Regions from separate parts of the Janthinobacterium sp. BJB304 genome, predicted to be linked through region 1. Evidence: predicted binding sites of a transcription regulator. Region 1 holds the regulator's gene; the other holds the start of a gene.

What was found. The regulator sigma-54, encoded in region 1, starts transcription at its own class of promoters, with help from an activator protein. The targets are predictions, from matches to a motif close to TGGCANGNAANCTGCTTT.
Region 2: a site for sigma-54 is predicted at 7,254-7,271, ahead of adh (aldehyde dehydrogenase). Genes of this name have one in related genera too.

Annotation. Positions count from the first base shown of each region.
Region 1 is NZ_PDZN01000006.1:118,110-133,511, forward strand. Features, by position in the region: gene queF (NADPH-dependent 7-cyano-7-deazaguanine reductase QueF) at 1-807, shown strand, start outside; gene CSQ95_RS09175 (PTS sugar transporter subunit IIA) at 1,151-1,633, shown strand; gene hprK (HPr(Ser) kinase/phosphatase) at 1,670-2,605, shown strand; gene rapZ (RNase adapter RapZ) at 2,758-3,621, shown strand; gene CSQ95_RS09190 (enoyl-CoA hydratase/isomerase family protein) at 3,622-4,707, opposite strand; gene hpf (ribosome hibernation-promoting factor, HPF/YfiA family) at 4,844-5,203, opposite strand; gene CSQ95_RS09200 (RNA polymerase factor sigma-54) at 5,273-6,751, opposite strand; gene lptB (LPS export ABC transporter ATP-binding protein) at 6,756-7,511, opposite strand; gene lptA (lipopolysaccharide transport periplasmic protein LptA) at 7,511-8,092, opposite strand; gene lptC (LPS export ABC transporter periplasmic protein LptC) at 8,118-8,729, opposite strand; gene CSQ95_RS09220 (HAD family hydrolase) at 8,772-9,305, opposite strand; gene CSQ95_RS09225 (KpsF/GutQ family sugar-phosphate isomerase) at 9,305-10,339, opposite strand; gene CSQ95_RS09230 (monovalent cation:proton antiporter family protein) at 10,424-12,403, shown strand; gene CSQ95_RS09235 (diguanylate cyclase) at 12,418-13,575, opposite strand; gene CSQ95_RS09240 (MOSC domain-containing protein) at 13,610-14,461, opposite strand; gene CSQ95_RS09245 (type II asparaginase) at 14,592-15,402, opposite strand, start outside.
Region 2 is NZ_PDZN01000039.1:4,096-19,497, forward strand. Features, by position in the region: gene CSQ95_RS28350 (RtcB family protein) at 1-1,152, shown strand, start outside; gene rtcA (RNA 3'-terminal phosphate cyclase) at 1,169-2,188, shown strand; gene pedF (cytochrome c-550 PedF) at 2,319-2,804, shown strand; gene CSQ95_RS28365 (ABC transporter substrate-binding protein) at 2,830-3,663, shown strand; gene CSQ95_RS28370 (TonB-dependent receptor) at 3,721-5,859, opposite strand; gene CSQ95_RS28375 (beta-propeller fold lactonase family protein) at 6,064-7,020, shown strand; gene adh (aldehyde dehydrogenase) at 7,357-8,877, shown strand; gene CSQ95_RS28385 (DUF779 domain-containing protein) at 8,933-9,322, shown strand; gene CSQ95_RS28390 (PQQ-dependent methanol/ethanol family dehydrogenase) at 9,372-11,108, shown strand; gene CSQ95_RS28395 (porin) at 11,396-12,556, shown strand; gene CSQ95_RS28400 (4Fe-4S binding protein) at 12,614-14,716, shown strand; gene CSQ95_RS28405 (FAD:protein FMN transferase) at 14,706-15,402, shown strand, end outside.

The DNA.
Region 1 (15,402 bases):
CTGGGCAAAAGCTCCGCCTACCGCACCGATTACGCGCCGGAATTGCTGTTTCCGATTCCGCGCCAGGGCAAACGCGACGAGCTGGAACTGCACGGTACATTACCGTTTTTCGGCCTCGACATCTGGAACGCCTACGAACTGTCGTGGCTGAACCAGCGCGGCAAGCCGCAGGTGGCCATCGCCAAGGTCAGCGCGCCGGCTGATTCGCCCAACATCATCGAATCGAAATCGTTCAAGCTCTACCTGAACTCGTTCAACCAGACCAAGCTGGACAGCCCGCAAGCGCTGCTGGCCCTGCTCAAGCAGGATTTGTCGAACGGTTTTGGCGCGCCCGTGCAAGTGGAACTGACCTTGCAGGAAGATTTCGGCAAGCTCAAAATGGGCGAGTTCGATGGCGTGCTGCTCGACCGCCTGGACCTGGAAATCACGCAATACACGCCCTCGCCGCTGCTCTTGAAGGCGGCGCTCGATGAAGCGCCCGTGGAAGAAAAGCTCGTCTCGCACCTGCTCAAATCAAATTGCCTGGTGACGGGCCAGCCCGACTGGGGCAGCGTGCAGATCGCGTATGCGGGGCCGCAGATCGACCAGGAAAGCCTGTTGCGCTACCTGATCGGTTTCCGCGAACACAATGAATTCCACGAGCAATGCGTGGAGCGCATCTTTGTCGATATCTTGCGTCAGTGCAAGCCCCAAAAACTGTCCGTGTATGCGCGCTATACGCGCCGCGGCGGCCTCGACATCAATCCCTGGCGCAGCAACTTCAGCACGGGAGCGATGCCGGGCAATCTGCGCAACGCGCGCCAGTAACGCTAGGCAACACCGCGCAACACCCCAAAACCATGCCAACAGGAATGTTGGCTGTGTTTTAAAACAACGTTGCAGTAGTGCCGCAGAGCATGTCAAAGACGCTGAAAAATCGGAAAATCGGCATTCGGCGGCGGAAAAACCGGCGCGCCGCGTGTTTTTAATCAAGAAATAGCCGATACACGCCGATGTTATTTTTTTGCTAAAATGATGGTCACATTGGCTGTAGCGCCCACTGCGCCCGCAGCGGACGTATACTGTTGAGAATTGGCGTTACAGGCCGCGAAAACAGGCCTATAATTCGGCTCGCAAGCCCTCTGCGCATTGCACCATTTCATTGAGTGTCATGACTAATCTTAGCAAAATACTATCCCTCGAAAACGTCCTGCTGGACCTGGAAGTTTCCAGCAAGAAGCGCGCCTTCGAGCAAGCCGGCCTGATCTTCGAAAACAATTACGGCATCGCCCGCTCTACCGTCTCGGACAATCTGTTTGCCCGCGAACGCCTGGGCTCGACCGGTCTGGGTCATGGCGTGGCCGTGCCGCATGGCAGAGTCAAGGGCAGCAAGACCTTGAAATCGCCGCTGGGCGCCTTCGTGCGCCTGGCCGAACCGATTCCGTTCGAGTCGCCCGATGGCAAGCCCGTCAATCTGCTGTTTTTCCTGCTGATTCCCGATCACGTCACCCAGCAACATCTGGAAATCCTGTCGGAAATCGCCGAAATGTTTTCCGATGACGCCTTCCGCACGGCATTGGCCACGGATCCGGAACCGAAATCCGTGCATTCGCGCATCGTCAATTGGCAACCCAGTCTGCAAGCGGCGGGTTAAACTTCAGGTATTCCTCCACTCCTGAAGAAGACTGCCATGTTGCAAACGCCGCTGACGATACAACGCCTGTACGACGACAATCGTGAAAGTCTGCAACTGGGCTGGTTCGCCGGCTTCCCCGGCGGCGAACGCCTGATCTCGGGCGACGTCTCGTCGGCCGCCGACCAGGTAGGCCACTTGAACCTGATCCATCCGGGCCGCATCCAGGTCTTCGGTCACCAGGAAATCAACTACTATCAGCGCCTGAAGGTCAACACGCGTACCCACGTGATCGGCGAGCTGATCGCCGGCGGTCCGCCCGCGCTGATCATCGCGCAAGGGCTGGAAACGCCGCCCGACATCCTCGCCATCTGCGACGAGCAAAACATTCCCCTGTTCTCCACCCCGCTGCCGGCCGCGCAAGTGATCGACTTTCTGCGCGTCTACCTGTCGAAAAAACTGGCGCAGCGCATCATCATGCATGGCGTGTTCATGGACGTGCTGGGCGTGGGCGTGCTGATCACGGGCGATTCGGGCCTGGGCAAGAGCGAGCTGGGGCTGGAGCTGATTTCGCGCAGCCACGGCCTGGTGGCCGACGACGCCGTCGAATTCTCGCGCATCGCGCCGAACATGATCGAAGGCCGCTGCCCGCCCCTGCTGCAAAACCTGCTGGAAGTGCGGGGCCTGGGCTTGCTCGACATCAAGGCCATCTTTGGCGAAACGGCCGTGCGCCGCAAGATGCGCTTGAAACTGATCGTCCACCTGGTGCGCCGCAACGCGCTGGAAGAAGAAGTCGAGCGCCTGCCTTTCCTGTTTCCCACGGAAGACGTACTCGGTCTGCCCGTGCGCAAGGTCGTCATCCCCGTCGCCGCCGGCCGCAACATCGCCGTCCTGCTGGAAGCGGCCGTGCGCAACACGATTCTGCAGCTGCGCGGCATCGATACCTTGCAGGAGTTCATGGAACGGCAACGCCTCGCCATGAGCGGCGATTAGCAACGTAGGTCGGATTAGCGGGGCAAGGCCCCGCGTAATCCGACAGCATTGTTGGCGCGTGCAGCAAAGAAATACCACAGCCAAAATTGCAATAATTTGTAAAGATAATTGCCTCGGGAGCGCGGTGCCGGTCTTTATTGTATGATCGGGCTATGCATATCGTCCTTATCACCGGAATATCCGGCTCCGGTAAATCCGTCGCGCTCAATGTGCTGGAAGATACCGGCTACTATTGCGTCGACAACCTGCCGCCGGCCTTGCTGCCGAGCCTGGTGCAAACCTTGCTCGACGAAGGCACGCCGCAACTGGCCGTAGCCGTCGATGCGCGCAGCGCCGAATCGCTCGTCAGCTTGCCGCACAATGTCGCGCTGCTGCGTGACCAGGGACATGACGTCAAGGTCATGTTCCTGACAGCCACCACGCATTCGCTGGTGGCGCGCTTCTCGGAAACGCGGCGCAGCCATCCGCTGTCGCACGAGTTGCGCCCGAACCAGAATCCGGCCAGCCGCCGCACCCTGATCGAGTGCATCTCGGAAGAACGCGAACGCCTGTCGGCCATCGAACAGCTGGGCCATGTGATCGATACCTCGGAACTGAGCGCCAACAAATTGCGCGCATGGATCAAGGATATCGTCGCCTCAGAGCGCGCGCCGCTGACTCTGTTCTTCGAATCGTTCGCCTTCAAGCTGGGCGTGCCGCTCGATGCCGATTTCGTCTTCGACGTGCGGGCCTTGCCCAATCCGTATTACGACCTGGCCCTGCGCCCGCTCGACGGCCGCGACGCGCCCGTGATCGCTTTCCTCGACGCGCAACCGAGCGCGCTGGAGCTGCTGGCCGACATCCGCGCCTTCATCGAAAAATGGTTGCCGTCGTTCAAGTCCGACAACCGCAGCTATTTGACGGTGGCGCTGGGCTGCACGGGCGGCCAGCACCGTTCCGTGTACATGGCGGAACGGCTGGCGCAGTATTTCGGCCCCAAAGAAAGAGTCGTGCTGCGCCACCGCGAGCGCTCTTAATCAGTCGAGGTGGCGCAGCGGATGGGCTTGCGCCGGCCACACGGGGGCGAAGAAACGCGCCACCATGGCCGCGTCGACCCCGTCCAGGCTGGCAGGCTGCCAGCGCGGGGCATTGTCCTTGTCGACCACCAGCGCGCGCACGCCCTCGAGCACTTCGCCATGTTCGAAATTGTGGCGCACCACCGTGCGCTCCATGCGCAGGCAATCGGCCACGCCCAGGTGGGCGCCCCGCTGCAGCAACTCCAGGGTCACCGACATCATCAAGGGCGAGCGCAGGCGCATGGCCGCCAGCGCCTTCGCCGCGAATGCGCCGTCGTCCTGCGCCAGCGAGGCCATGATGGCGGCCACCGAACCCGCGCTGAAGTGGCGGTCCAGCGCCGCGCGCGCCGTGCCCAGGGGGGAAGCGCCCGCCTCGGCCTGGAATGGTGCCGCCAGTGCCTTGATAGCGACCGGCAAGCCTTCGCCCGGCGTGGACTCGAACAGGGCCAGCAGCGCCCCCATCTGCGCCTCGGGCAGGTAGACATCGGCCAGGCCCGTGTAGAGGGCGTCGGCCGCGTTGATCGTCAAACCCGTCAAGCCCAGGTACAGGCCCAGCTGACCCGCCAGACGGGACAAAAAGTAACTGCCGCCCACATCGGGGAACAGGCCGATATTGACTTCCGGCATGGCCATGCGCGTGCGGCCCGTGACGATGCGCAGGCGGTTGCCGGGCCCCGCTTGCGCCACGCCCATGCCGCCGCCCATCACCACCCCATCCATGACGGCGATATACGGTTTCGGATAAAAATGGATCAAATGATTTAAAGCATATTCTTCCGTAAAGAAATCTTCCAGCAAGGCGCTGCCGCCCTGTGGCGTGGCCAGGCCAGCGTCGTAAAAGAAACGGATGTCGCCGCCGGCGCACAGGGCTTTTTCGCTGCTGGAGCGGATCACCACGGCGTCCACCTGCGGATCGTCGCGCCAGGCCAGCAAGGCCGCGCTCAGGGCGCGCACCATCTCCAGCGACAGGGAATTCAAGGCTTTCGGACGGTCGAGCACGATGTGGCCCGTGCGGTGGCGGATGGAAATCTGGACGAGGTCGCTCATGGCAGGCAGGAAAGAAGTGAAAGTGCCAACATTTTAGCGCCTGCGCGGGGAACATTGCGTTCGACAGCTACGGGCGCAAAAAAGGGCGCAATGTGCGCCCTTAGTTGATCACAGCCGGTTGAAAGTCGCGGGCCGCTTAGGCGGGGGCGAATTCTTCTTCCGAACTGTCTGGCAGATGCTTGATCGCCTCTTTACCGTGCCCTTGCACTTTGGTTTTGTATTTCATCACTTGCCTATCGAGCTTGTCGATCAGGGTATCGATTGCGGCATACAGGTCGTGCGCCAGGCTTTCCACATAGACAGTTTTGCCACTCAGACGCAGGTTGACTTCGGCCTTTTGACGTTTTTCTTTCTCTTTGAGGTTATCCACGGTCAGAATCACGGCGATATCGATAACTTGATCGAAATGACGTTTCACGCGCTCCAGCTTCGTTTGTACGTATTCACGGATGGCTGGTGTCACTTCGAGATGATGTCCGCTGATGGTGAGATTCATACACACTCCTAAAGATGATCGGGTTCGTGCGGTCCATCGTATCCGGCCCGCAGAGGAACCGAAAAAAACTTACAAACACTTACGCAGGCTCACTGGCGGAATTTTTAATGCTTCCCGGTATTTGGCAACAGTACGTCGCGCAATCACCATGCCTTGTTCCCCCAGCATGTCCGCAATCTTACTGTCGGATAAAGGATTTTTAGGGTCTTCTGCTCCTGTCAGTTGCACGATCAATGCCCGTATCGCCGTCGATGACGCTTCGCCCCCCGCTTCGGTGGCGACGTGGCTACCAAAGAAATATTTCAACTCGAACATGCCGTGCGGGGTCAGCATGTACTTTTGAGTTGTTACCCGCGAGATAGTACTCTCGTGTAAACCCAGTGTATCAGCTATTTCACGGAGCACAAGGGGGCGCATGGCAACGGCTCCATGCGAGAAAAAGTTCTTTTGTCTTTCTACTATCGCCTGCGCCACGCGCAGAATCGTGTCGAAGCGCTGGCGCATATTCTTGATCAGCCACTTGGCTTCCTGCAACTGTGCACCCATGGCGCCCTCGCCCTTGCCCTGCTTGAGCAAGTTGGCGTACATGGCATTGACGCGCAGGCGCGGCATGACGTCGTTGTTCAGGGTCACTTGCCAGCCATTGCGCGCGCGCTTGACGACGACGTCGGGCACCACGTAATCGGACACGTCCGCAGCGAACACGGCGCCCGGATGCGGGTTGCACTGGCGAATTACCGTCTGCGCTTCACGCAAGTCTTCATCGTCGCAATCGAGGGCTTTTTTCAGCTTGTTGAAATCGCGCTGGGCAAACCAGGCCAGGTGCTTTTCCACGATGACGAGGGCCATGCGCCGCGTCACCATGGCGATGTGCGGCAAGCGCTTGATTTGCAGCGCCAGGCATTCGGACGCATTGCGCGCGCCCACGCCGGGCGGATCGAAACTTTGCAGCAGCGACAAGGCCGTGCGCATCTCGTCGGCATCGATTTCCAGCTCTTCCGGCAGGCGCGCCAGGATGTCGTCGAGCGACTCTTCCAGGTAGCCATTGTCGTCGAGCGCGTCGATGATCAGCTCGACCAGCGCGCGGTCGCGCAATTCGAGCACCGTCACGCGCATCTGCTCCATCAGGTGTTCGCGCAGGGTGCAGTGATGGGCCTCCAGTTGCGGGCGGGAATCTTCGTCGTCGGGCGCCTTGCCCCGGCTCGCCTCGCTCCAGTCGCTGTCGCCGCCATCCGCGGCGGCCGGGCCCTCGCCCGCCTCGCCGTCAAAGGTTTCCGCTTCGGCCGGCGCCGCGGGCGCCTCCTGGCCTGGCGGCTGGGGCGGCGCTTCGGCCGGCGCGGCCGTGGAGCTCAAGGCCCCGTCGGACAGCAGGCGCAGCGAACGGTCGAGCGGATCGTCGAGGCGCTCGAGCAAGGGATTGTCCGTCAGCAGTTGCTCGAGTTCCTGGTGCAATTCCAGAGTAGACAATTGCAACAGGCGTATCGATTGCTGCAACTGCGGCGTCAGTGCCAGGTGCTGCGAAGTGCGCAGCTGCAATGATTGTTTCATTGGCTTACATGCGGAAGTGTTCGCCCAGATAGACCCGGCGTACCGACTCGTTCGCGATGATGTCGTCGGGGCGTCCCGACGCCAGTACCGAGCCCTGGTTGATGATGTAGGCACGGTCGCAAATACCCAGCGTCTCGCGCACATTATGATCGGTGATCAGCACGCCGATATTGCGCTCCTTCAAGAAGCGCACGATGCGCTGGATCTCGATCACGGCGATCGGGTCGACGCCGGCGAACGGTTCGTCGAGCAGCACGAAACGGGGATCGGTGGCCAGGGCGCGGGCGATTTCCACGCGGCGGCGCTCGCCGCCCGACAGGGACAGCGCCTGGTTCTCGCGCAACTTTTCAATCTGCAAGTCGGCCAGCAGTTTATCCAGGCGTTCCTCGATCTCGGCCTTCTTCAAAGGACGGCCTTCGACGGTCTGGATTTCCAGCACGGCGCGGATATTGTCTTCCACCGTCAGCTTGCGGAACACGGACGCCTCCTGCGGCAGATACGACAGGCCCATCTGCGCGCGGCGGTGGATCGGCAGGCTGGAAATGTCCACGCCGCTGATGTCGATGCTGCCGCCATCCGACGGCACCAGGCCGACGATCATGTAGAACGAGGTGGTCTTGCCGGCGCCGTTCGGGCCCAGCAGCCCCACCACTTCGCCGCATTCGACTTGCAGCGAGACATCATGCACGACTTGCCGCTTTCCATAGGTTTTCTGCAGTCCGCGAACGATCAGGGTGCTGCCGCAACGGGTATTGTCCATTATTTCGTTCCTGGCACAGGTGTGGCCGGCGCTTTCTCCGCCGCGGGCGCCTTGGTCTTCGGCTGGATCACCATGCGCACGCTGCCGCCGTCGGAGGTGCTGGTGCCGCTGTCAGAATTTTCCATCTTGAATACTTCCTTGCGGCTGTCATACGAGATGAAGGCGCCATTGGCCACGTCGGTCACTTTCGTGCCTTCCAGGCGCGTCAGCTTGGCCTTGGAAAACAGTTTCACCACTTCCGTCTTGTTGTCGTATTCCACGCGCTCCGCTTCGCCTTCGACCCACAGGTCGCCGGCGCCATCGCGCTTCTGGCGGAACGTGGCCAGCTTGCCGGGATCGGCCCAGAAGGTGATGAACTGGTAGCCTTGCGGGTCTTCCGTGATCAGGGCCCGGCCCGCCTTCATGGTCAGCGTGCCCTTGACCAGCACGACGTCGCCCGTCAGGGTACGAATCTGCTTGACGTCATCGACGTGGCCGCTACGCGCCGTGATGACGGCTTCCTTCTCGGAATCGGCCTTCTCGGCATGCGCCACGCCCATGAGGGCCAGAGAAAATACGCTCAACAGCAAGATGTTCTTCATAGTATGGTTTCCTTGTTTCATTCTGTCATTTTGCCGCCGCAGCCGGGCGCGGTTTCGGCGGGAGGACCATGCGCAAGGCATTCTGCACTTCCACCACGCCGGTGGCGTTATTGGCCTTCATGCCGATACCATTGATGCGCGAGGCGCCCGTCAGGATATCGACAGGCACGTCCGTTTCCATTCTTTCTTCGTCCGGAAACACCGTCAGCGCTTCCGTCCTGACCGTCAGGTTCTGCGCCTTCGGACTGGCCACGCGGTCGATCACGACCTTGCGGTGCAGTTGCAGCCGGGTATTGTCCTGGTCGATATGCGCCAGTTCCGCATTCATGTTCAACGGCGGCATGCCCGGCGTCAGCTTGCGCACGAAGGGCTGGTCGATATCGGACGAATCGTCGGCCGGATAATGCGTGAGCTTGTTGCCCGACACGATATAGCTGGGCTTACCCGTCAAGTCCATGCGCACCAGGCTGAAATTGGTAATGAAATAGTCGGGCTCACCCAAATTCTTGCTGGCCTTGATGTCCTGGCCATTCTTGTTCATCACTTCAAGCAGCCAAAAGCTGGCCAGCGCGACGACGACCGCGCCCAGCAGGGTAAAAATCATGCGCCAGCGATGGGCGCCTCCTGGCTTACGCATAGGGTTTCACTCTTTCATAGGTCACTGGCGGCAAGGCGCACCTCACTCCAGGAACGGCGCCATGACGCGCGCATAGTTGTCCTGGGCGCGCAGCAGGAATTCGCAGATTTCGCGCACCGCGCCGCGGCCGCCGCCGGCCTGCGTCACATGGTGCGCCAGGCCCTGCGCTTCCGGACGCCCGCCCGGCACGCTGACGGCAAAGCCCACGCGACGCAGGATGGGCGCATCGATGACGTCGTCGCCGATGTAGCCGCATTGCTCTTCCGTCAAGCCCGTCAGCGCCAGCAGTTCGCGAAACGGCGTCAGCTTGTCGTGACCGCCCTGGTGCACATGGGTAATGCCCAGGTCTTGCGCGCGGCGTGCCGTGATGGCCGAGCGGCGCGCGCTGATGATGGCCGTCTGCACACCGGATTCCTGCAGCAGCTTGATGCCCAGGCCATCATACACATTAAACGTTTTCATCATTTCGCCATCGGGGCCGAAATGCAGGCTGCCGTCGGTGAGCACGCCGTCGACGTCAAAGATCATCAGTTTGACCTTGGCCGCGCGCGCCAGGTTGTCCGCTACGCTCTCCATCAGATCACCTTCGCTTGCGTCAGATCATGGATATGCAGGGCGCCCACCAGCTTGCCGTCGGCATCGACGACCAGCATCTGGTTGATGCGGAACTGTTCCATCACGGCCACGGCATCGACAGCCAGGCGTTCGGGCGCGATGCTGCGCGGCTGCGCATGCATGACGTCGCGGATCGCCACTTGCGTGAAATCCTGCACGCGCTCGAACATGCGGCGCAAGTCGCCATCCGTAAACACGCCCACGGGGCGGTTGTCCGCATCGACGACGGCCGTCATGCCCATGCCCTTCTTCGTCATTTCTTCCAGCGCCTGCAGCAGCGAAGCGTCCACGGGTACTTTCGGCACCCGTTCGCCGCTGCGCATGACGTCATGCACGTGCGTAAGCAGGCGACGGCCCAGGGCGCCGCCCGGGTGCGAGCGGGCGAAATCCTCTTCCTTGAAGCCGCGCAAGTCGAGCAAGGCCACGGCGATCGCATCGCCCAGAGCCAGGGTGACGGTGGTGCTGGCCGTCGGCGCCAGATTCAGCGGACAGGCCTCTTTTTCAACAGAAATATCCAGGTGCACATCGGCCAGCTGGGCCAGGCTCGAGTTCGGCTTGCCCGTCATGGAAATCAGTACGCCGCCCATGCGCTTGACGACGGGCATGATGGCCATCAGTTCGGACGACTCGCCCGAGTACGAGATGGCAATAAAAGCATCGTCCGACGTGACCATGCCCAAGTCGCCATGGGCCGCTTCGGCCGGATGCACGAACAGGGCCGGCGTGCCGGTGGAAGCGAGGGTGGCGGCAATCTTGCGCGCGATATGGCCGGACTTGCCGATGCCCGAGACGACGACACGCCCCTTGCACTGCAGCAGCAGCGCCACGGCGCGGCCCACGCTGTCGTCCGTTGCCAGGCGCGCGTGCAGCGCATTGATGGCGTCGGACTCGATCTGCAAGGTGGTGCGGGCCAGCGCGACGGCGCGCTCGGTCGTCGCTTGCATGTCAATTCGATCAAAAGCTTTCAGCATTGTTTTTTCATGGGTTACACTCATGCCCAAAGTATAAACGAATTAGGAAAGCAAAAAACTTGCCAGTCACAACAAACAACGATTTCCATTGACCGCACCGGGCAACCCATGTTTTCCTCGCTTGAACTGACCCTGATGTTACTCGGCAGCGCCGTGCTGGGCGTGGTCGCTTTCAGAATGTTGCATTTGCCGCCCATGCTCGGCTATCTGGCCGTCGGCATCGTCATCGGCCCCCACGCGCTGGGCCTGGCAGCCGAGAACGAAGCGAGCCATACCCTGGCCGAATTCGGCGTCGTCTTCCTGATGTTTTCCATCGGGCTCGAATTCTCGCTTCCCAAGTTTCTCGCCATGCGGCGCATCGTCTTCGGCCTCGGCATGGCGCAGGTGGTCACCACCATCATCGCCACCGTCGTCTTCGGCTGGTTCGTCGGGCGCTACCTGTCCGCCTACATCCACCTGAGCTGGCAAGCCGCGTTCGCCCTGGGCGGCGCGCTGGCCATGTCGTCGACGGCCATCGTCTCGAAAATGCTCACGGAGCGGCTGGAACTCGAAAGCGAACACGGCCGCAAGATCATCGGCATCCTGCTGTTTCAGGACCTGGCCGTCGTGCCCCTGCTGATCCTCATTCCCGCCCTCACGCGCGATTCGGACAACCTGGCCGAAACCCTGGCCTGGGCCGGCGGCAAGGCCCTGGTCGTGCTGATCTTGCTGCTGTTCCTCGGCCAGAAGATGGTGCGCGGCTGGCTGACCATCGTCGCCAAGCGCCGCTCGCAGGAATTGTTCATGCTCAATCTGCTGCTGATCACCCTGGGCGCGGCCTGGATCACGGAGCGGGCCGGGCTGTCGCTGGCCCTGGGGGCGTTTGTGGCCGGCATGCTCATTTCCGAAACGGAATTCAAGCACCAGGTGGAAGAGGATATCAAACCGTTCCGCGACGTGCTGCTGGGCCTGTTCTTCATCACCGTCGGCATGCTGCTCAATATCCGCGTGGTGCTCGACAACTGGTGGCTCGTCCTGCTGCTGCTGTGCGGCCCCGTGCTGCTGAAATTCGCCCTGATCGCAGGGCTGGCCCGGCTGTTCGGGTCCAGCAACGGCGTGGCCTTGCGCACGGGGCTGGGACTGGCGCAGGCGGGCGAGTTCGGCTTCGTACTGCTGAATCTGGCTGGCGGCATCAAGCTGATGGACCCGTTCGTCGTGCAGGTGGTGCTGGCCTCGATGGTGCTGTCGATGCTGGTGGCGCCCTTCCTCATCGCCAAGTCCGACGCCATCGTCATGAAACTGGCCGCCAACGACTGGATGATGCAATCGCTGGCGCTGACGAAGATCGCCACGCGCACCATGGCTTCGCAGAAACACGTGCTGATCGCCGGTTTCGGGCGCAGCGGGCAAAGCCTGGCCACCCTGCTGGCGGAGGAAAAGATCGAATACCACGCGCTGGACCTGGACCCGGAACGGGTACAGGAAGCGCAGCTGGCCGGCGCCCACGTCTCATATGGCGATGCAGGCCGGCGTGAAAGCCTGGTGGCGGCCGGTATCTACCGGGCCAGCGCCGTGGTGATCACGTATGCGAATACCCCCTCGGCACTGAAATTATTGCATTTGCTTAAAGAAATGGCGCCGACCTTGCCCGTCATCGTGCGCAGCCACGACGATACCGACCTCGACCAACTGAAAAGCGCGGGTGCGGCCGAAGTCGTGCCGGAATTGATGGAAGGCAGCCTGATGCTCGCTTCGCACGCGCTCATCATGATGGGCGTGCCCCTGCGCCGCGTGGTACACCGGGTGCAGGCGGCGCGCGAGGAGCGCTATGCGTCCCTGCGCGGCTATTTCCACGGTTCCAGCGACGCGGGCGACGATGCCGAACTGGAGCGCCTGCATACGGTCACCGTCAGCGAAGGCGCGCACTGCGTGGACTTGCCCTTGAGTGCGATCGACGTGGCCGGCTGCGGCGCGTTTGTGACGGCCATCCGCCGCGGCCGCGGCAGCCTCGATGTCAGCCCCGAAACGCAGCTGGCCAGCGGCGACGTGGTGGTGCTGCGCGGCACGGCCGACGCCGTGGCCAAGGCGGAAACCTTGCTATTGAAATAATCAGCCGATCTTGCTCAGCTGCTCTGCGGCTGCCAGCTGACGACCTTGTTACGGCCATCGGCCTTGGCCTGGTACAGGGCCTGGTCGGCGTGCGCCACTAGTTGCTGCGCCACCGTTTCGATCGGCAGCAGCGCCGCGTCCGCTTCAAGGCTGGCCACGCCGATCGACACGCTGACCCACGCTTGCGCGCTGCCTGGCAAGTCGAACATGGTGCCGGCGATGCTGGCGCGGATGCGTTCGGCCACGAAGGTCGCGCTGTCGAGGTCGGCGTCGATCAGCAGCACGACGAATTCTTCGCCGCCGAAGCGGCCCAGTGCATCGGAGCGGCGCAATTCCGTGCGGATGCGCGTGGCCACTTCGCGCAGCACTTCATCGCCGCCCTGGTGGCCATGCTTGTCATTGAACAGCTTGAAATGGTCGATATCGATATACATGCATGAGATGCAATAATTCTGGCGCCGCGCGCGGGCGATTTCTTCCAGCAGGCGGCGGTCGATATAACGCCGGTTGTAGACGCCCGTCAGGGAATCGGTCAAGCCGATGTATTTGAGCATTTCATTGCTGATCACGTTTTCCAGGCAAATGGCGATGATGGACGCCATGTGCTTGATGAAATCCGTGCCCAGCGCGGGCGTAAAGCGCGTCACGTCGCTGCTGGCCAGGTTCAGGCTGCCGATCAGGCGCTTGTTGCGCAACAAGGGCACCAGCGCCACGCTGCGCAGAGATGCGATCTGCGGAAAACGCGGGCCATGCACGGCCGCGTCGAAGGCACCGAGCAACGGCGATGGCGGCAAGGCCGCTTCGCCCTCGGCCGCCGGCACCGGCGACGTAAACCCCAGCTCCGCCACGGCATGCACGAACAGCAACTGCGGGAAGGCGCTGAAATCGACGCCCAGCTTTTCCATCACCAGCACGATATCGTCATCCTCGTCGAGCAGGCTCAAGGTGACGCCGTCGAGGTCGGAAATCACGGGCAAGGTGCGGAAAATGGTGCCGATCAACTCGGGAAACGTGGACGCGCTGACGATTTCCAGGTCGAACGCCTGGTGGCGGCACATGATGTCGTGGTTGCGCTCGACCTGTTCCAGCAGGAAAGCCATGCGCGCGCGCAAGGCCTGGTTTTCGGCTTCGAGGCTGGCAATGCGCGGGTCCGGCGGTATTGCTTGATTCATAGAAACCTTAAACCCTTGTGTACGGGCGCCATGCTTAAAATGCCAGTTCGAAACCGATGTCCTGCCCCACCACGATACGCTCATCGCCGCCTTCGGTGACGATGGCGTTCATGCCGAAGCAGATGGCGCCGTCGAGTTCGGGCTTGGCGCGATAGCCATGCATGACGTCGAGCGGATCCGGGCCGGGCACGCCCGTGGCCTGGTCCACCGACGGGATCGGGCAGCGCGAACACGGCTTGACGGGTTTCAAGGTCGTCGCGCCCAATTGCAGGAACGCGGCGTAGTCTTCCTCGAAGGCGCCGATATCGCCGATGACGAGGTTGGGCCGGAAGCGGTTCATCGGCAGCGGTTCACGGCCGGCGGCGCGCAGCTTGTCGTTGACATCGGCCAGCGAGGCGGCACCCGCGATCAGCACCGGGTAGCCGTCGGCAAACATCGTCGAGGCGGCCACGCCATCCGTCCATTTGGTGCTCGTGGCGCGCACCACGTCCGGGTGAAAGCGCACGAGGCGGCACGGCACGCCGATGGCCTGGGAAAACCACGTCGCCGTCACCTCGTCGCAATCGTAGGCGCGCACGGTATCGTCCCACACCTGCACCTCCAGCATCGGTGCCAGTTGCGGATGCGGCAAGCCCAGCTCGATTTCCAGGCGCAGCATGCCCGGCGCGCGCAATTCCAGCGTGCTGGCCTTGATGGATGGCACGATCAGCGCCATGCGCGGATGCTCGCGCTGGGTCAGAAAGCGGCCCTGCGGGTCGACCACCATCCATTCGCGGTCGAACACGTGCTCGCTCATCAGCCCTGAGCGCGTCAGGACCGCCTCGCGCAAATGGATGCCGGCGCACGATTTGATCGGATACAGGATGATGTCGGACAGGATAGCCATGGCCAGGTGGAGAAGGAACAGTGTTGCTGCTTCTGCCAGGAAATTATTCAGAAGCGAAGTATGGCAGCAAAGCGGGCAAGCGTAAATCAGCCAGATTCAGCCAATGAGGCTGAATCTGGCGCGGTAATGATCAATACGTGTAGAAAATACGCTGGATTTCTTGCGTGCTGTTGGTTTTGGTCAAGGCCAGCATCAGCAGGATGCGGGCTTTTTGCGGGTTCAGGGTGTCGGATACGACACTGTCGAGTTCATCGTCGTTGGCTTCGCCATTGCGCGCCACGATGCCCTGGCCGACGCGGCTCGAACGCACGATCAGCACGCCCTTCTGGCGCGCTTCCACCAGGGCCGGCTTCATTTGCGCGGCCACGCTGCCATCGCCCACGCCCGCGTGGATGATGCCCTTGGCGCCGGCGGCAATGAAGGCGTCCATGCCGACACGGTTCATGTTGGCATAGCCGTAGACGATGTCCACTTGGGGCAAAGCGTCGAGCTTGCTGATGTCAAATTCCGATTCCAGGGTGTGCTTGCGCGTCGACTGGCGGTAAAAGAAGGCCTTGCTGCCCTGGATGTAGCCGAGCATGCCCAGTTCCGGCGACTTGAAAGTGTCGGTGGTGGACGTGTTCGTCTTGGTCACTTCGCGCGCCGCGTTGATCTGGTCGTTCAAGGCCACCAGCACGCCCTTGCCCACGGCTTCCTTGCTGCCGGCCAGCATCACGGCGTTGTACAGGTTGATGGGGCCGTCAGCGGAGATGGCCGTCGACGGACGCATGGCGCCCACCACCACGACCGGCTTGTGGCTTTTCACGGTCAGGTTCAGGAAATACGCCGTTTCCTCGATGGTGTCAGTGCCGTGCGTGACGACCACGCCGTCCACGTCAGCGGAGGCCAGCAGCACGTTGATGCGCTTGGCCAGGGCCAGCCAGTGGCTGTTGCCCATGCTT
Region 2 (15,402 bases), on a different contig from region 1:
GCGGCCAAAAAACAATTGCGCAACACGGCGACCCTGCCGTTCATCTACAAGCATATCGCCGTCATGCCCGACGTTCACCTGGGTAAAGGATCGACCATCGGCAGCGTGATTCCCACCCTGGGCGCCGTGATTCCGGCAGCCGTGGGCGTCGATATCGGTTGCGGCATGATGGCGGCGAAAACCACGCTGACGGCAAATGATTTGCCCGATAACCTGGGGCCGCTGCGCAGCGCCATCGAGCGCGCCATTCCGCACGGGATGTCGCCGAAGACGCGCGGTCACCGCGGCCGCGACGAGGGTTCCTGGCAGACGCCGCCCTCGGTGGTCGATGCCGCGTGGCTGCAGCTGAAGGATGAATTCGACGCCATCTGCCTGAAAACGCCCAAGCTGAAGAACACGAATAACTATCGTCACCTGGGAACTTTGGGCAGCGGTAACCACTTCGTCGAAGTCTGTCTCGATGAACAGGGTTCTGTATGGTTCATGCTGCATTCCGGTTCGCGCGGCGTGGGCAATGCCATCGGCACGCATTTCATCGAACTGGCCAAGCAGGATATGCGTACCCACTTCATCAACCTGCCCGACCAGGACCTGGCCTATCTGGCCGAAGGCACGCAGCATTACGACGATTACGTGGAAGCGGTGGGTTGGGCCCAGCGTTTCGCGCGCAACAACCGCGAAGTGATGATGCAAAACCTGATCGCGGCCGTGCGCACCGTCATCCATAAGCCGTTTCAGACGCATGTGGAAGCCGTCAACTGTCACCATAACTATGTGCAGAAGGAGCGCCACTTCGGCAAGGACGTACTGGTCACGCGCAAGGGCGCCGTCTCGGCCCGCGCCGGCGAACTGGGGATCATTCCCGGTTCCATGGGCGCGAAGAGTTTTATCGTGCGCGGCAAGGGTAATGCGGACAGTTTCCATAGCTGCAGCCACGGCGCGGGACGCACGATGAGCCGTACGGAAGCGAAGCGGCGCTTCAACCTGGACGACCAGATCCGCGCCACGCAAGGCGTGGAATGCCGCAAGGATGAAAACGTGATCGATGAAATTCCAATGGCCTACAAGGATATCGATGCGGTGATGCTGGCACAGCGCGAGCTGGTCGATGTCGTGCATATCCTGAAGCAGGTAGTTTGCGTCAAAGGTTAATAGAAAGAAAGTACAGATGATAGAAATTGATGGAGCGCAAGGTGAAGGCGGTGGACAGATTTTGCGCTCGGCGCTGAGCCTGTCGATGATCACGGGACAGCCGTTCCGGCTGACGAATATTCGCGTGGGGCGGGACAAGCCCGGCTTGCTGCGCCAGCATTTGCTGGCCGTGCAGGCAGCGACCGTCATTTGCGGGGCGCGCACGACGCCGCTGGCGCTGCGCGCGTCGAGCCTGGAATTCGTGCCTGGGCCCATTCGCGGCGGCGATTACCGCTTTGCCATCGGCAGCGCCGGCAGCTGCACCCTGGTGTTGCAAACCTTGCTGCCGGCTCTGCTGCATGCGGATGGGCCGTCTACCGTGCGCATCAGCGGCGGCACGCACAATGCCATGGCGCCGCCCGTGCATTTTTTGCAGCGCGCGTATGGCCGCATCCTGGAACAGATGGGCGCCGAGGTGGAGATTACGCAGCAGCGCTATGGCTTTCATCCCGCAGGTGGTGGCGAGGTGCTGGCCACCGTGCAACCGTGCCAGCGTTTGCGGCCCATTTCACTGCTGCAGCGCGGCGAGCGGAAGGCCGGGTATGCGGAAAGCGTGGTGGCGGGCGTGCATGTGAACGTGGCGCAGCGCGAGCTCGAGCGTGTCGCCGACGGCATGGGCTGGAGCGGCAAGCAGCTGCGTCTCGTCGGCTTGCCGGCGGAGCAGGGACCGGGCAACGTCCTGTTGCTGACATTGGAACATGAGCACGTCACGGAAGTATTTACGTCGTTCGGCGAAAAGCACTTGCTGGCCGAATCCGTGGCCAAGCGCCTGTTGAACGAGGTGCGCGCCTATCTCAAGACGGACGCGGCCGTGGGCGAGCACCTGGCGGACCAGCTCTTGCTGCCGATGGCGCTGGCCGGCGGCGGTAGCTTCAGTTGCAACAAGGTGTCGCAGCATGCGTTGACGAATGCGGACGTGATTGCCCGCTTCTTGCCCGTGCGTATCACTTTCGAGCAGCAGGCGCAGGGCAGCATCTGCACGGTGGCCGCCGCCTGACGCGCGCGGTGACACAATCGCTGTTGCAGCTGTTCCAAATTGATACATGGGCGGCCCGATGTGGGGCATATACGCATGGCATGGCATTTGCTCTTCTTGGATATTCACTAAAAAAACCAAGGAGACCAGCATGACCTATTCCATCCGTACTCTGCTCGGCGTGGCCGCCGCCGGCGCCGTTGCCCTCACCTCCCTGCTGACCTTGCCGCATGCCTATGCGCACGGCAATGTCACGCCGCAAGGCGTCGACACCACGGGCTTGCCCAAGGTGGGCGACAAGTGGCTTGAGCAAAACCCGTATCGCGGCAACAAGCTGGCCCTGACGGTGGGCACCTCGGCCTATAACCAGAATTGCGCGCGCTGCCACGGCATCGAAGCCATTTCGGGCGGCATCGCGCCGGACTTGCGCCAACTGGACCGCGATTGCTTCGGTATCAAGAATGAGACAAAGAAACAGGCGTGCTACAAGGAAACGGATAATTATTTCCTGGCGACCATCCGTCACGGTAAAGTGCGTAATGGTGCCGTGTACATGCCGCCGTTCGAGGGCGTATTCAACCAGGAAGCGATGTGGGCCATCAAGACCTACCTGGAAACCCGCCGCGAGTCTAATTAGGTCGAACTGATAACGAAGGAGTTCCATGCGTTCATTTCAACTCCGTGGCGCGCGCGCGATGCTCTCGCTCGCTTGCATGGCGCTGTGCGCGGCCGCGCCGGCGCGCGCCGATTGGCAGAAAGTGCAGCAGTCGGGCAGCCTGAAGGTGGCTGTGTATAACGAGCTCGCGCCGTTTTCCGACAAGGGCGCGGGCATCGATATCGACATCGCCGAAGCGCTGGCGAAAAAGCTGGGTTTAAAACTGAGCTTGCTGCCCTTTCCCGCCGGCGAAAACCTCAACGACGATTTGCGCAATATGGTGTGGAAGGGGCATTACCTCGGCTATGGTCCCGCCGACGTGATGCTGCACGTGCCGGTCGACAAGAAATTGATGGCGGACAACGACAAGGTCGAGATATTCGCCCCGTATTACGTGGAAACCGTGCGCCTGGCCCGCAGCGCGCAAGCCGTGCCGCAATTCGATGGGGTCGCTTCGCTGGCGGGCAAGCGTATCGGCGTGGAAAAGGTCTCGATCGCGGCCATGCTGATGTTGGGCGAAGACAATGGCAGATATCGCGACGATGTGCGCATCTTCGATACGGCCGCCGAAGCCTTGCAGCAATTGCAGGCTGGCCAGCTCGACGCCGTGTTGGCGAACCGATCGGAAATCGAGTCGGTGCTGAAAAGCGATCCTGCTTTCCCCTTGAGCGAAGTGGCGTTCGCCCGCTTGCCGCGTGCCGGCTGGGCCGTGGGCCTGGCCGTCAGCAAGCAACAGCTCGACGTGGCCAAGTTACTGCAGGGGGCCATGAACGAGATGGCGGCCAGCGGTGAATTGAAAGCCATCTTCGAGAAGCATGGCGTGAAGGAAGCGCGGCCCTGAAGTAGCTTGCTTGAGTTGAAAAGCCCGCGCATCGGAAGAGGCGCGGGCTTTTTCTTTTTAGAAATTATATTGGGCGCTCACACCTAACAACCAGTTACGGCCTGGCGCCGCTTCATAGTAGCGCTTGTTGCTGTCGCCGACGATGACGGAGCCCACGTAGGTCTTGTCGAAAAGATTATTCAGGCGGGCAAACTCCTTGAAGCGCCAATTCCCTACGTTTTGCTTGGCGTTGAAGCGGGCATTGAACACCGTGTAGCCGGGTGCCGGCTTTTCGATGTTGCTGTCTTCCGCGTAGACCTGGTTGCTGGCCACGCTTTCCAGTGCCGCGCCGAAACGGTCGAGCGTGTCTTTCCAGGCCAGTTCCGCGAACAGGTTGGCGCTGGGCACGCCCGGTAAACGGCTGCCTTCGCGCACGCTGCCGAAGGCCTGGTCATACACGGCGTGCAGGCTGGTCAGCGCCACTTTTGTCGTGAAACCATACGGCAAGTTGGAGTCGAGCGACACTTCCATGCCTTGGCGTAAGGTCTTGCCCGCATTGCGGTAGCTGGTGCGCCCGCCGCTGGAACTGTCGACGACCAGTTCATCGTTGGTCTTGATCTGGAACACGGCCGCGTTCACATGCGTGTTGTTGGCGATCCTGGCCTTGACGCCCGCTTCCAGGTTGGTGCTGGTGGCCGGTTTCAGCTGGTAATTGAAGCCGCCGCCCGTGCCCGAGTAAAACAGTTCGTTCAGGGTGGGTGCTTCGAAACCGCGCGCGGCGCTGGCGTACACGTTGACGTTGGGCGTCAGTTTATACAGCAGGCCCAGCACGGGTGTCGTGTGGCTGAACTCCAGGCTGCCGCTGTCGTTGCCATTGCCGAGGAAGCGGTCGTTGACCGACACTTTCATTTTGCTGTAGCGCACACCTGCGCTGAGCAGCCATGGCCCGCTTTGCCATTCCGTCTGGATATACGGATCGAGGCTGGAGACGACATCTTGCTCGTCGCGGCGCAGCTTGCCTTTCACGCCAAACGTGTTGCCGATGTAATTTTCATAGCCGGTGCGGTCATCGCTGGAGCGGCCATAGTCGATGCCGATGGTGGTGCTCAGCTTGCCGCCTGCCAACTGGCTGACGTGCAGCCAGTTGGTATCGATGCCGTAGAACTCACGCTGGAAGTCGACCACGCCGCCCGAATGGCTGGCCGGTGCCTGGAAACCCTTGGTGAATGCCTGGTACTGGATCACGTCGCGGTTGCCGCCGTAGGCCGTCACGTGCAGGCGGTCTTCGCCAAACGATTGTTCATAGGTGGCGCCGATTTGCTGGTGGTCGATGCTCTTGCGCGTGTTGTAGCGTTCGGCCAGGGTGCGTTTCGGGTTTTGCGTGTCGCTCGCATCGATTTCGCCGGCGCGCGGATCGCGGGAAAACGTGGCCCAGGTGGCGCCCAGAGGATCTTGCGTATTGCCCTGGTGCAGGCTGTTGGCGACGATGGTCAGCTTGCTGTCCGCATTGGGTTTGACGGTAATCTTGCCGAACGCCTGTTCGCGCGTGGCGGCGCTGTGGTCTCGAAAGCCATCCGTGCGGAAGCGCGAACCGTCGAGCACGTAGCCGATGCCGCCTGCCTGGCCCTGCGCCGACAGGTCCACCTTGCTGGTGCCGAAGCTGCCGCCCGTCACGTTCAGTTCGACGGAGGGGGGATTTTTCCCATCCTTGGAAAACAGCTGGATCACGCCGCCCGAATGGTTGCCATAGATGGCAGAAAACGGCCCGCGCAGCACTTCGATGCGCTCGGCTGTATCGAGGTTGAAGGTGGCGGCCTGGCCTTGCCCGTCGGGCATGCTGGCGGGAATGCCGTCGCTGATCAGCTTGACGCCGCGCACGCCGAAGGCCGAACGGGCGCCGAAGCCGCGCGACGAGATTTGCAAGTCTTGCGCGTAGTTTTGGCGGTTTTGTACGACCAGACCCGGCACGGCGGCCAGCGCTTCCGAGGCATTGACGCGGATTTGGCCCTCCTGGATGCGGGCGCTGTCGACGATGTCGATGGACGCGGGCACTTCCTGGCTGGGGTGGGCGATGCGGCTGCCGCTGATGACCACCGTATCCATGAGTTGCCCGGCGGCCAAGTCAGCCGCCTCGGCGGCAAAGACGTGGGGGGCCAGGGTGGCGCTGCCGGCGACAAACAGGCTGGCGATGGTGTTCAGGCGGAAACGATGCTGCATGCGGATTCTCCAATGTGAATAAAAGCCTGCTTGAGCGCGTGAGCGGCGCAGGTCTGCATAGTTGTATCAAGCAATATGCCTGCCATGTCTCCATTGGTGGGCGGAAATTATACGCGTGTCAGTGGCACGGCGTTTGCATGCAGCAATTATCAGATGCGCCGCTACCGCGCGCTTTTCCTGTGTTTTGCCATTGAAAAGGTGATTATGCCCAACTTCTTCCCGCGCTTGCGCCAGGTGTGCTGGCTGTTGCCGGCGCTTGCCAGCACCGCCCTCCAGGCCGCTCCTTTTGCCTATGTCCCCAATGAAAAATCGGGCACCGTGAGCGTGATCGACACGGCGACCGACCAGGTCGTGCGCCAGATCGCCGCAGGCAAGCGTCCGCGCGGCATCGCCGCCGACCCGACCGGACGGCAATTGTTTGTCGCGGACGCGGCCAGCAGCGCCTTGCTGCTGATCGATAACGAAGCTGGCGCACCAGTGCGCACGGTGGCGCTGGGCAAGTCGCCGGAGGGTGTCAGCGCCTCGTACGACGGCAGTCACGTGGCCGTGGCCGTCGAGGAAAACAATAGCGTGGCCTTGCTCGATGGCCAGGCGGGCGTCTTGCTGGCCGATATCAAGGTGCAGGGACGCAACCCGGAACATGCCGTCTTCAGCCCCGATGGGCGCTGGCTGCTGGTCAGTGCGGAAGAGGCCGAGCAAGTCGATGTCATTGATGTGGCGCAACGCCGCCAGGTCGCGTCCATCGCCGTGGGCTTGCGTCCGCGCGGCATCGGTTTCAGTCCGGATTCGGGCCTTGCCTACGTGGCGTGCGAACTGGTCAATGCTGTCTACGTGATCGATATGACGGCGCGCAAGGCGATTGCCACCATTCCTGCAGGCAAGAATGCCAACGGCATCGCGGTCCATCCCGGCGGCAAGCAAGTGTATGTCTCGAACGGCATCGACGGTACGGTGATGGTGATCGATACGGCCAGCAAGCAGGTGACGGCCACCATTCCCGTCGGCAAGCGCCCGTGGAACATGGCCATCACGCCCGATGGCGCCAAGCTGTACGTGGCCAATGGCCGCTCGAACAGCGTCTCCGTCATCGATACGGCCAGCGCGCGCAAGGTGGCCGATATCGCCGTCGGCGAATTGCCATGGGGCGTGGTGATTCGGTAGCGTTACAGGAACAGGTGTTCCAGTCTGGTACACCTGTTCCATTGTGCAGCGGCGACGGGCCGCAGCCGCAGGGCTGGCCCGGATTGGAACAGGATGCCTTCACCTTGTTCAAAACGCAAACAGGCCCGCTCCCGCGGCTCAAGCCCGGGCATGCGCCGAAAAGCGCACCGGCATTGACGCCGCGCCCTTGCAACAAGGGCAAAAGCGGCTAAGTTTGTAGTGGGATGGCGAGCTGGCACGGCATTTGCGGAAGACTCCGTGTACTCACCCCATCTGTACCAGGACGTTTGATTTTAATTAAGTAATTCCATTCTAATTAACCCGATAGAGGACGACATGAATCTCGCAGACATCAGCAAACTGGGCGTAGCCAATCCCTTCAAACAACGCTATGACAATTACATCGGCGGCAAATTCGTTGCACCAGTAAAAGGTGAATACTTTCCTAACATTACGCCGATCACGGGCTTGCCGTTTTGCGAAATCGCCCGTTCCACGACGGAAGACGTCGAGCTGGCGCTGGATGCCGCGCATGCCGCCAAGGAGGCCTGGGGCAAGACTTCGCCCGCCGAGCGCGCCAACATCCTGAACCGCATCGCCGACCGCATCGAACAGAACCTGAGCTTGATCGCCACTGCGGAAACGATCGATAACGGCAAGCCGATCCGCGAAACGATGAATGCCGACATTCCGCTGGCCATCGACCATTTCCGTTACTTCGCCGGCTGCATCCGCGCGCAGGAAGGTTCCGTCGCGCAAATCGATGCGGAAACCTATGCCTACCACTACCACGAGCCGCTGGGTGTCGTGGGCCAGATCATTCCGTGGAATTTCCCGATTCTGATGGCCGTGTGGAAACTGGCGCCAGCGCTGGCCGCCGGCAATTGCGTCGTCCTGAAACCGGCCGAGCAGACCCCCGCTTCCATCATGGTGTTGATCGAGCTGATCGGCGACCTGCTGCCACCGGGCGTGCTGAACATCATCAACGGTTTCGGCCTGGAAGCGGGCAAGCCGCTGGCGTCGAGCAAGCGCATCGCCAAGATCGCCTTCACGGGCGAAACGGGCACGGGCCGCCTGATCATGGGCTACGCCGCGCAAAACCTGATTCCCGTCACCCTGGAGCTGGGCGGCAAATCGCCGAACATCTTCTTTGAAGACGTGATGGATGCTGACGACGAGTATTTCGACAAATGCCTGGAAGGCTTTGCGATGTTTGCGCTGAATCAAGGTGAGGTGTGCACCTGCCCATCGCGCGTGCTGATTCAGGAGTCGATCTACGAAAAATTCATTGAACGGGCCCTGAAGCGCGTGGCCGCCATCAAGCAAGGCAATCCGCTTGATTCTTCCACCATGATCGGCGCCCAAGCGTCGCAGGAGCAGCTGGAAAAAATCCTGTCCTACCTCGACATCGGCCGCCAGGAAGGCGCCGAAGTGCTGGCTGGCGGCGAGCGCAACACGCAGGCGGGCGACCTGGAAGGCGGCTATTACGTGCGTCCGACCGTGTTCAAGGGGCACAACAAGATGCGCATCTTCCAGGAAGAAATCTTCGGGCCGGTCGTGTCCGTGACCACCTTCAAGGACGAGGCCGACGCGCTGGCCATTGCCAACGATACCTTGTACGGCCTGGGCGCCGGCCTGTGGACGCGCGACGGTTCGCGCGCCTTCCGCATGGGCCGCGCCATCCAGGCGGGCCGCGTGTGGACCAATTGCTACCACCTGTATCCAGCCCACGCCGCTTTCGGCGGCTACAAGCAATCGGGCATCGGCCGCGAAAACCACAAGATGATGCTTGACCACTACCAGCAAACGAAGAACTTGCTGGTGAGCTATAGCCCGAAAGCGCTGGGCTTCTTCTAAACCGGCAACAGGCGCCGCGCCCGTAGTCCAGGCGCGGCGCGCAGAAAGGGATGCCATGAGTGCAGCAATTGCCAGGGTGGTCGCCACCGATGCGGCGCTGGAAATGATGGACAAGTTGCGCGAACGTCACGGCCCGCTGATGTTTTTCCAGTCGGGCGGCTGCTGCGACGGCAGTGCGCCCATGTGCTATGCGCTGGGCGAGTTCGATGTCAGCGATACCGACATCTATCTCGGCAATTTGAATGGCACACCGTTCTACATGGGACTCGAGCAATTCGAGTACTGGGAGCATACCCAGTTGATTATCGATGTGGTCGATGGCAATGGCGGCATGTTTTCACTCGACAACGGCACAGGCAAGCGCTTCTTGACGCGCTCGCGCCTGTTCACCGATGAAGAGTGCGTCTTGTTGCATGCGCAGCCGCACGACCACGGCAGCACCTGATACATACACATACTAATAACAGAGGGAGATGATTGTGCAGAAAAAAATCATGGGGATACTCATCGGTTTGGGCTTGGCATCGCTGGCCCAGGCGGCCGACGTGGGCAATGTTACCAATGCCATGCTCGACAGCACGGCAAAGAATCCGTCCAGCGTGCTGTCGTTCGGCATGGGCACGCAGGGCCAGCGCTATTCGCCGTTGACGCAGATCAATGACAAGACAGTGGCCAAGCTGGTGCCGGCCTGGTCGTTCTCGTTCGGCGGCGAAAAACAGCGGGGTCAGGAATCGCAGCCCTTGATTCATAACGGCAAGATGTTCGTCACGGCATCGTATTCGCGTATCTTTGCCGTTGACCTGAAAACGGGCGCCAAGCTGTGGAAGTATGAGCATCGCTTGCCGGACGGCATCATGCCCTGCTGCGACGTGGTCAACCGCGGCGCCGCCCTGTACGGCAACCTGGTGATTTTCGGCACGCTGGACGCTTATCTCGTTGCGCTGGATCAAAACACGGGCAAGATCGTCTGGAAGGAGAAAGTTGACGATTACGCGGCCGGCTACTCGATGACGGCGGCGCCACTGATCGCCGAGGGCTTGCTGCTGACGGGTGTGTCGGGCGGCGAATTCGGCATCGTCGGCCGGGTAGAGGCGCGCAACCCCATGACGGGCGACCTCGTGTGGAGCCGTCCGACGGTGGAAGGCCATATGGGCCACCGCTACGACAAGGATGGCAAGGCCATCGATAACGGCGTGTCCGGTACCGTGAACAAGACCTGGCCGGGCGACCTGTGGAAAACGGGCGGCGCCTCGACGTGGATGGGCGGCACCTACGATCCGCAGACCAAGCTCGCTTACTTTGGCACGGGCAACCCGGCGCCGTGGAACAGCCACTTGCGCCCCGGCGACAATCTGTACTCGTCGTCCACCGTGGCGCTGGACGTGAAAACGGGGCAGATCAAGTGGGCGTATCAGAATACGCCGAACGATGCCTGGGATTTCGACGGCGCCAACGAGTTCGTCACCTTCGACATGGATGGCAAGCGCTACGGCGGCAAGGCCGACCGCAACGGTTTCTTCTACGTCATCGATGCGGCCAACGGCAAGCTGCAGAATGCCTTTCCGTTCGTGAAGAAAATCACCTGGGCCAGCAGCATCGACCTGAAGACGGGACGGCCGAACTACATCGCCGCCGGCCGCCCTGGCGACCCGACCAAGGGAGAGGAAGGCAAGAAGGGCACGACCGTGTTTGCCGCGCCCGCTTTCCTCGGGGCAAAAAACCAGATGCCGATGGCGTACTCGCCGCAAACCAAGCTGTTCTACGTTCCCGCGAACGAATGGGGCATGGATATCTGGAACGAGCCGATCAGCTACAAGAAGGGCGGCGCCTTCCTCGGCGCCGGCTTCACCATCAAGCCCTTGTTTGACGACTACATCGGCGCCATGCGCGCCATCGATCCGAAGACGGGCAAGATCGTCTGGGAAATCAAGAACAACGCGCCGCTGTGGGGCGGCGTGATGAGCACGGCCGGTAATCTGGTGTTCTACGGCACGCCGGAAGGCTTCCTGAAAGCCGTCGATGCGAAGACGGGCAAGGAGCTGTGGAAATTCCAGACGGGTTCCGGCGTCGTGGCGCCGCCCGTCACCTGGCAGGACGGCGACACGCAATACGTGGCCGTCGTCTCCGGCTGGGGCGGCGCCGTGCCCCTGTGGGGCGGCGAGGTGGCGAAGAAGGTCAACTTCCTGGAACAGGGCGGTTCCGTGTGGGTCTTCAAGCTGGCGTCGAAGTAACGGGGTGAAGCGCCCGGGCCACACGGATGGGTGTCTCCCTGTCCGCCGGGTGCTTTCTTTTTGCTGACGGCCCAGGCCGTCAGTTTTTTGTTTACGCAGGCGTTCGATCAATGTGCCGGCGGTCAAAAAAGGAACACCGTGCGGGGCGATTGATCCGCTGCTGCACACGTCAAACACGTCATTTCTCTTTCTCCCTGTGAGCCGTGCTGGGCACGCTTATTGCCAAAGCTTGAGGTACATCAATCACTGATGTGCACACTAAAAACAGAGAAGAAAGAGGAGACGCAATGAACACATTGAGCAAGCTGGGGAGCGTGGGTGTCATGACAATCGCAGCGGTGGGGCAGGCGCAAGCCGTCGACATCAAGGCGGGCGACTGGACCGTGTCGGTGGGCGGCATCGTCAACGCCTATTACACGCAAGTGTCGTGTTCGGGCGATGCCGTGGGCGGGCTGGCGCTGGGCGGCCAGGCGCTCGGTTGCGGCGGCGAAAAGGACCGCACCACCATCGGCAACGGCTTGCTGCCGAATGGCTTGATTACCTCGGCTTCGTCGCGCCTGGGCGAGTACGACGTGAAAGCCTTGATCGGTATCTACAACTCGACGGCCACGGACAGCGCCATCAGCCAGAACAGTGTGGTCGACGTGCGTCAGGCCTTCTTTACGTTCGGCAATGAACAGATGGGCACCTTCAAGCTGGGCCGCGACTACGGCATCTTCGGCGCGAATGCGATCCTGTCCGATATGACCTTGTTGGGCTCGGGCGCACCGGTGCAGGCGACACAGCGGGGCCGGGTGACCCTGGGCCATATCGGCGCCGGCTATACCTATCTGGGCAACTATGGCCAGATCATGTACAGCACGCCGAAGTCCAGCGGTTTTGGCGCCGATGTGGCGCTGGTCAGCCCCGTTTCCGATACGCCCATCGTGGCAGGCTCGACATATTCTTCGAAGTCCAGCCCGCAAGTGCAGGCGCAGCTGACATATGCGCAGGAGGGCTTGAAAGCCTGGCTCGGCGTGAAGTCGCAAAAATTCACGTCGAAAACGCCTGGCGTCGATGACCTGACCATGCGCGGTGTGGAAGTGGGCGGCTCGTACCAGATGGGACCGGCTGGCGTGCTGCTCAATTTCCAGGGCGGCAAGGGATTGGGCATTCTCTCCGATGCGGATCAGGGCGATACCAAGTCGAAGAACTGGCTGCTGCAAGGCACGTATAAAACGACGGACAAGCTGAAGCTGGGCTTGTCCTACGGCATCAGCAAGAACGACGACAATACGGCCGGCACGGGCGGTTTGAAGTCGAACGCCAACTTGACCCTCGGTGCGTATTACTCGCTCAACAGTGCGATCACCCTCGTGGGCGAGCTGGGCCAGACGCGCTCGAAAGGCTTTACGGGCGGCGAAGCGAAGATGAATGGCGTGTCCCTGGGCGGCATTATTTTCTTCTAACCAATGAATGCGGCGCCGGAAGCTGCGGCGCCGCACGGAGTGCAATGCATGCGGATAATGCGGTTATTCATCGGATGCTGGCTATTCCTGTTTATCCTGGGACAGGCGTGGGCCGGCGTACTCACCAAGGCCGAGCTGGCGCGGCGCTTCCCTGCACCGCTCGTCGTCGGCGACAAGGAAGCCGACTTGCCCGTCTGGCCCCTGTTCAAGCAAAACGCCACGGCAACGGAACTGGTCGGCTATGTCTTCGAGTCGGTGGACCTGGCGCCGATTCCCGGCTTTTCCGGCGTTCCCGTCAATTTATTGATCGCCATCAATCCGCAGGGTAGTTTTCTCGACGTGGCCGTGCTGTCGCAGCACGAACCCGTGTTTCTCGATGGCCTAGGTGAAGCGCCGCTGTTCCAGTTCGTCAAACAGTACCAGGGCCTGTCGTTGAAACAGAATATCGCCATCGATGCCAGGAAGAAGCGCGCCGCCGATGCCACGCACGCTGATATCGACGGCGTGTCGAAGGCGACGGCTTCCGTGCGCATCATCAACCAGAGCGTGCTGGCGTCCGCCTTGAAAGTGTCGCGCAAGAAACTCGGCTTTGCGCAGGGGCGCGATCCGGACCAGATCGCCCGCATCCGCATGGACGTGTTCGAGAAACTCAGCGTGGCAAAGATGCTTGAGCAGGGCTTGATCCAGCATGTGCGCCTGAGCAACAAGGATGTGGAGAGCCTGTTTGCCGGCAGTCCCGGCGCGGGACTTGATGCGGAAGCGACGCGCGCGCCGGACGGCCTGTTCATCGACCTGTATCTGGCCTATGTCTCCGTGCCCACGGTGGGACGCAATCTGTTGACGGAACGCAGCTGGAACAAGCTGCGCAACCGGCTCGACGAGGGCGACCACGCCATCCTCGTCATGTCGCGCGGGCGCTACAGCGTGCTGGGCGACGATTTCGTCCGCGGCACCGTGCCGGACCGGTTGTTGCTGAAGCAGGATGGCTTGCCCATCGACATGCGCGACCTGGACTTGGAATTGAGCTTGTCGGAGGCGGGACCGTTACCGACTGAAAATATCGCCGTATTGCGCGTCATCAGCCAGGCGGGACTCGATGCGGCCAGCCCGCTGGCGTTCACCATGACCATCACGCGCAGCAAGGGCATCGTGTATCCGGAGCGTATCGTGCGCAACGTCGATTTCAGCTACCGCCTGCCTGCCGATTTTTATAGCGCGCCGCAAGGCGACGATGCCGGCTGGCGCGGCACGTGGAAGGCGCGCCGGGCTGAACTGTTGATCTTGCTGGCCGGGCTGGCGCTGCTGGCCGGCGCACTGGCATGGCAGAAACGCCTGGTGCGCGATGGACGGCAATTTGCCTGGTTCCGCCGCCTGTTCCTGTTGTTTACCATCGCCTTCATCGGCTATTACGCCCAGGGGCAATTGTCGATTGTCAACATCACGGGTGTCATCCAGGCGCTGCTGGCGGGGCGCAGCCTGGGCTTCTTCCTGTTCGACCCGATGACGGTGATTCTCTGGGCTTTCGTTCTGCTCAGCCTGTTCATTTGGGGCCGCGGCACGTTTTGCGGCTGGCTGTGTCCATTTGGCGCCCTGCAGGAATTCACGGGCAAGCTGGGCCACTGGCTGCGCTTGCCGCAGTGGAAAATCAAGCCGCGCCTCGATGGTCGCTTGAAATGGATCAAATATGGCTTGCTGGCGGCCATTCTGGGCAGCAGCGTGTTTTCCAGCCAGATCACGGACAAGCTGGTGGAACTGGAACCGTTCAAGACGGCCATTACCCTGAACTTCGTGCGCGCGTGGCCCTTCGTTGCGTATGCCGTGGGCTTGCTGTTGCTCAGCAGTGTTTCCTACAAATTCTTTTGCCGCTACCTGTGCCCGTTTGGCGCGGCGCTGGCGCTGCTGGGACGCTTTCGCCTGTTCAACTGGATTCCGCGCCGCAAGGAATGCGGCACGCCGTGCCAGACTTGCCGCCACCGTTGCGAGCACCACGCCATCGCGCCGAGCGGAAAAGTTGATTACGGCGAGTGTTTTCAATGCATGGATTGCGTGGTGATCTATGCCAGCGATGAAAAATGCGCGCCCTTGATGCTGGAAATCAAGCGTGCCCGCACGATACCCATTGTCCGGGCCACGGCAGAGGAGAGCAGCAATGCAGCGTAGAACCTTTATATCCGCAGCGATAGGCAGCGTGGCCGGCATGGCGGGCTTGTCTTTGCCGGGCAGCATGGCGCGCGGCACAGCCACGGCGTCCGGCGTGCACCCTTATCAAGGTGCCGCGTTGGCGTTTGGCACGACGATCGCCGTCACCGTGTTGCACCACGATCAGCGCCAGGCTGAGCTGGCCATTGAAGACGCCTTGCATGCGGCCAGGAGTGTCGACCGCCTGATGAGCATTTACAGTCCCGCCAGCCAAGTCTTCCAGCTGAACCGCGACGGTCGCCTGGCCCGGCCGAATGCCCATCTGCTGACGGTGCTGGCGCAGGCGCAAGCCTTGTCGCAATGGAGCGACGGGGCGTTTGATATCACCGTGCAACCTTTATGGCGGCTGTTTCGCGCGGCGGCAGACCAGGCGAGCCTGCCTGCGGAAGCATCGCGCCGCGCCGCGCAGGCGCGGGTAGGCTGGCGGCAACTGGCGTGGGATCGCCGTGAAGTGCGTTTTCTCCAGCCTGGCATGGCGCTGACCCTGAATGGGCTGGCGCAAGGTTACGCGGCCGACATGGCGCTGGCGGCCGTGCAGGCGCGCGGCATACGGCACGCGCTGCTCGATACGGGCGAGTTCGTCGCGCGCGGGCAGCGTGCCGTGCGGCGCCCGTGGATTCTGGGCATTCAGGACCCGCGCGACGCGG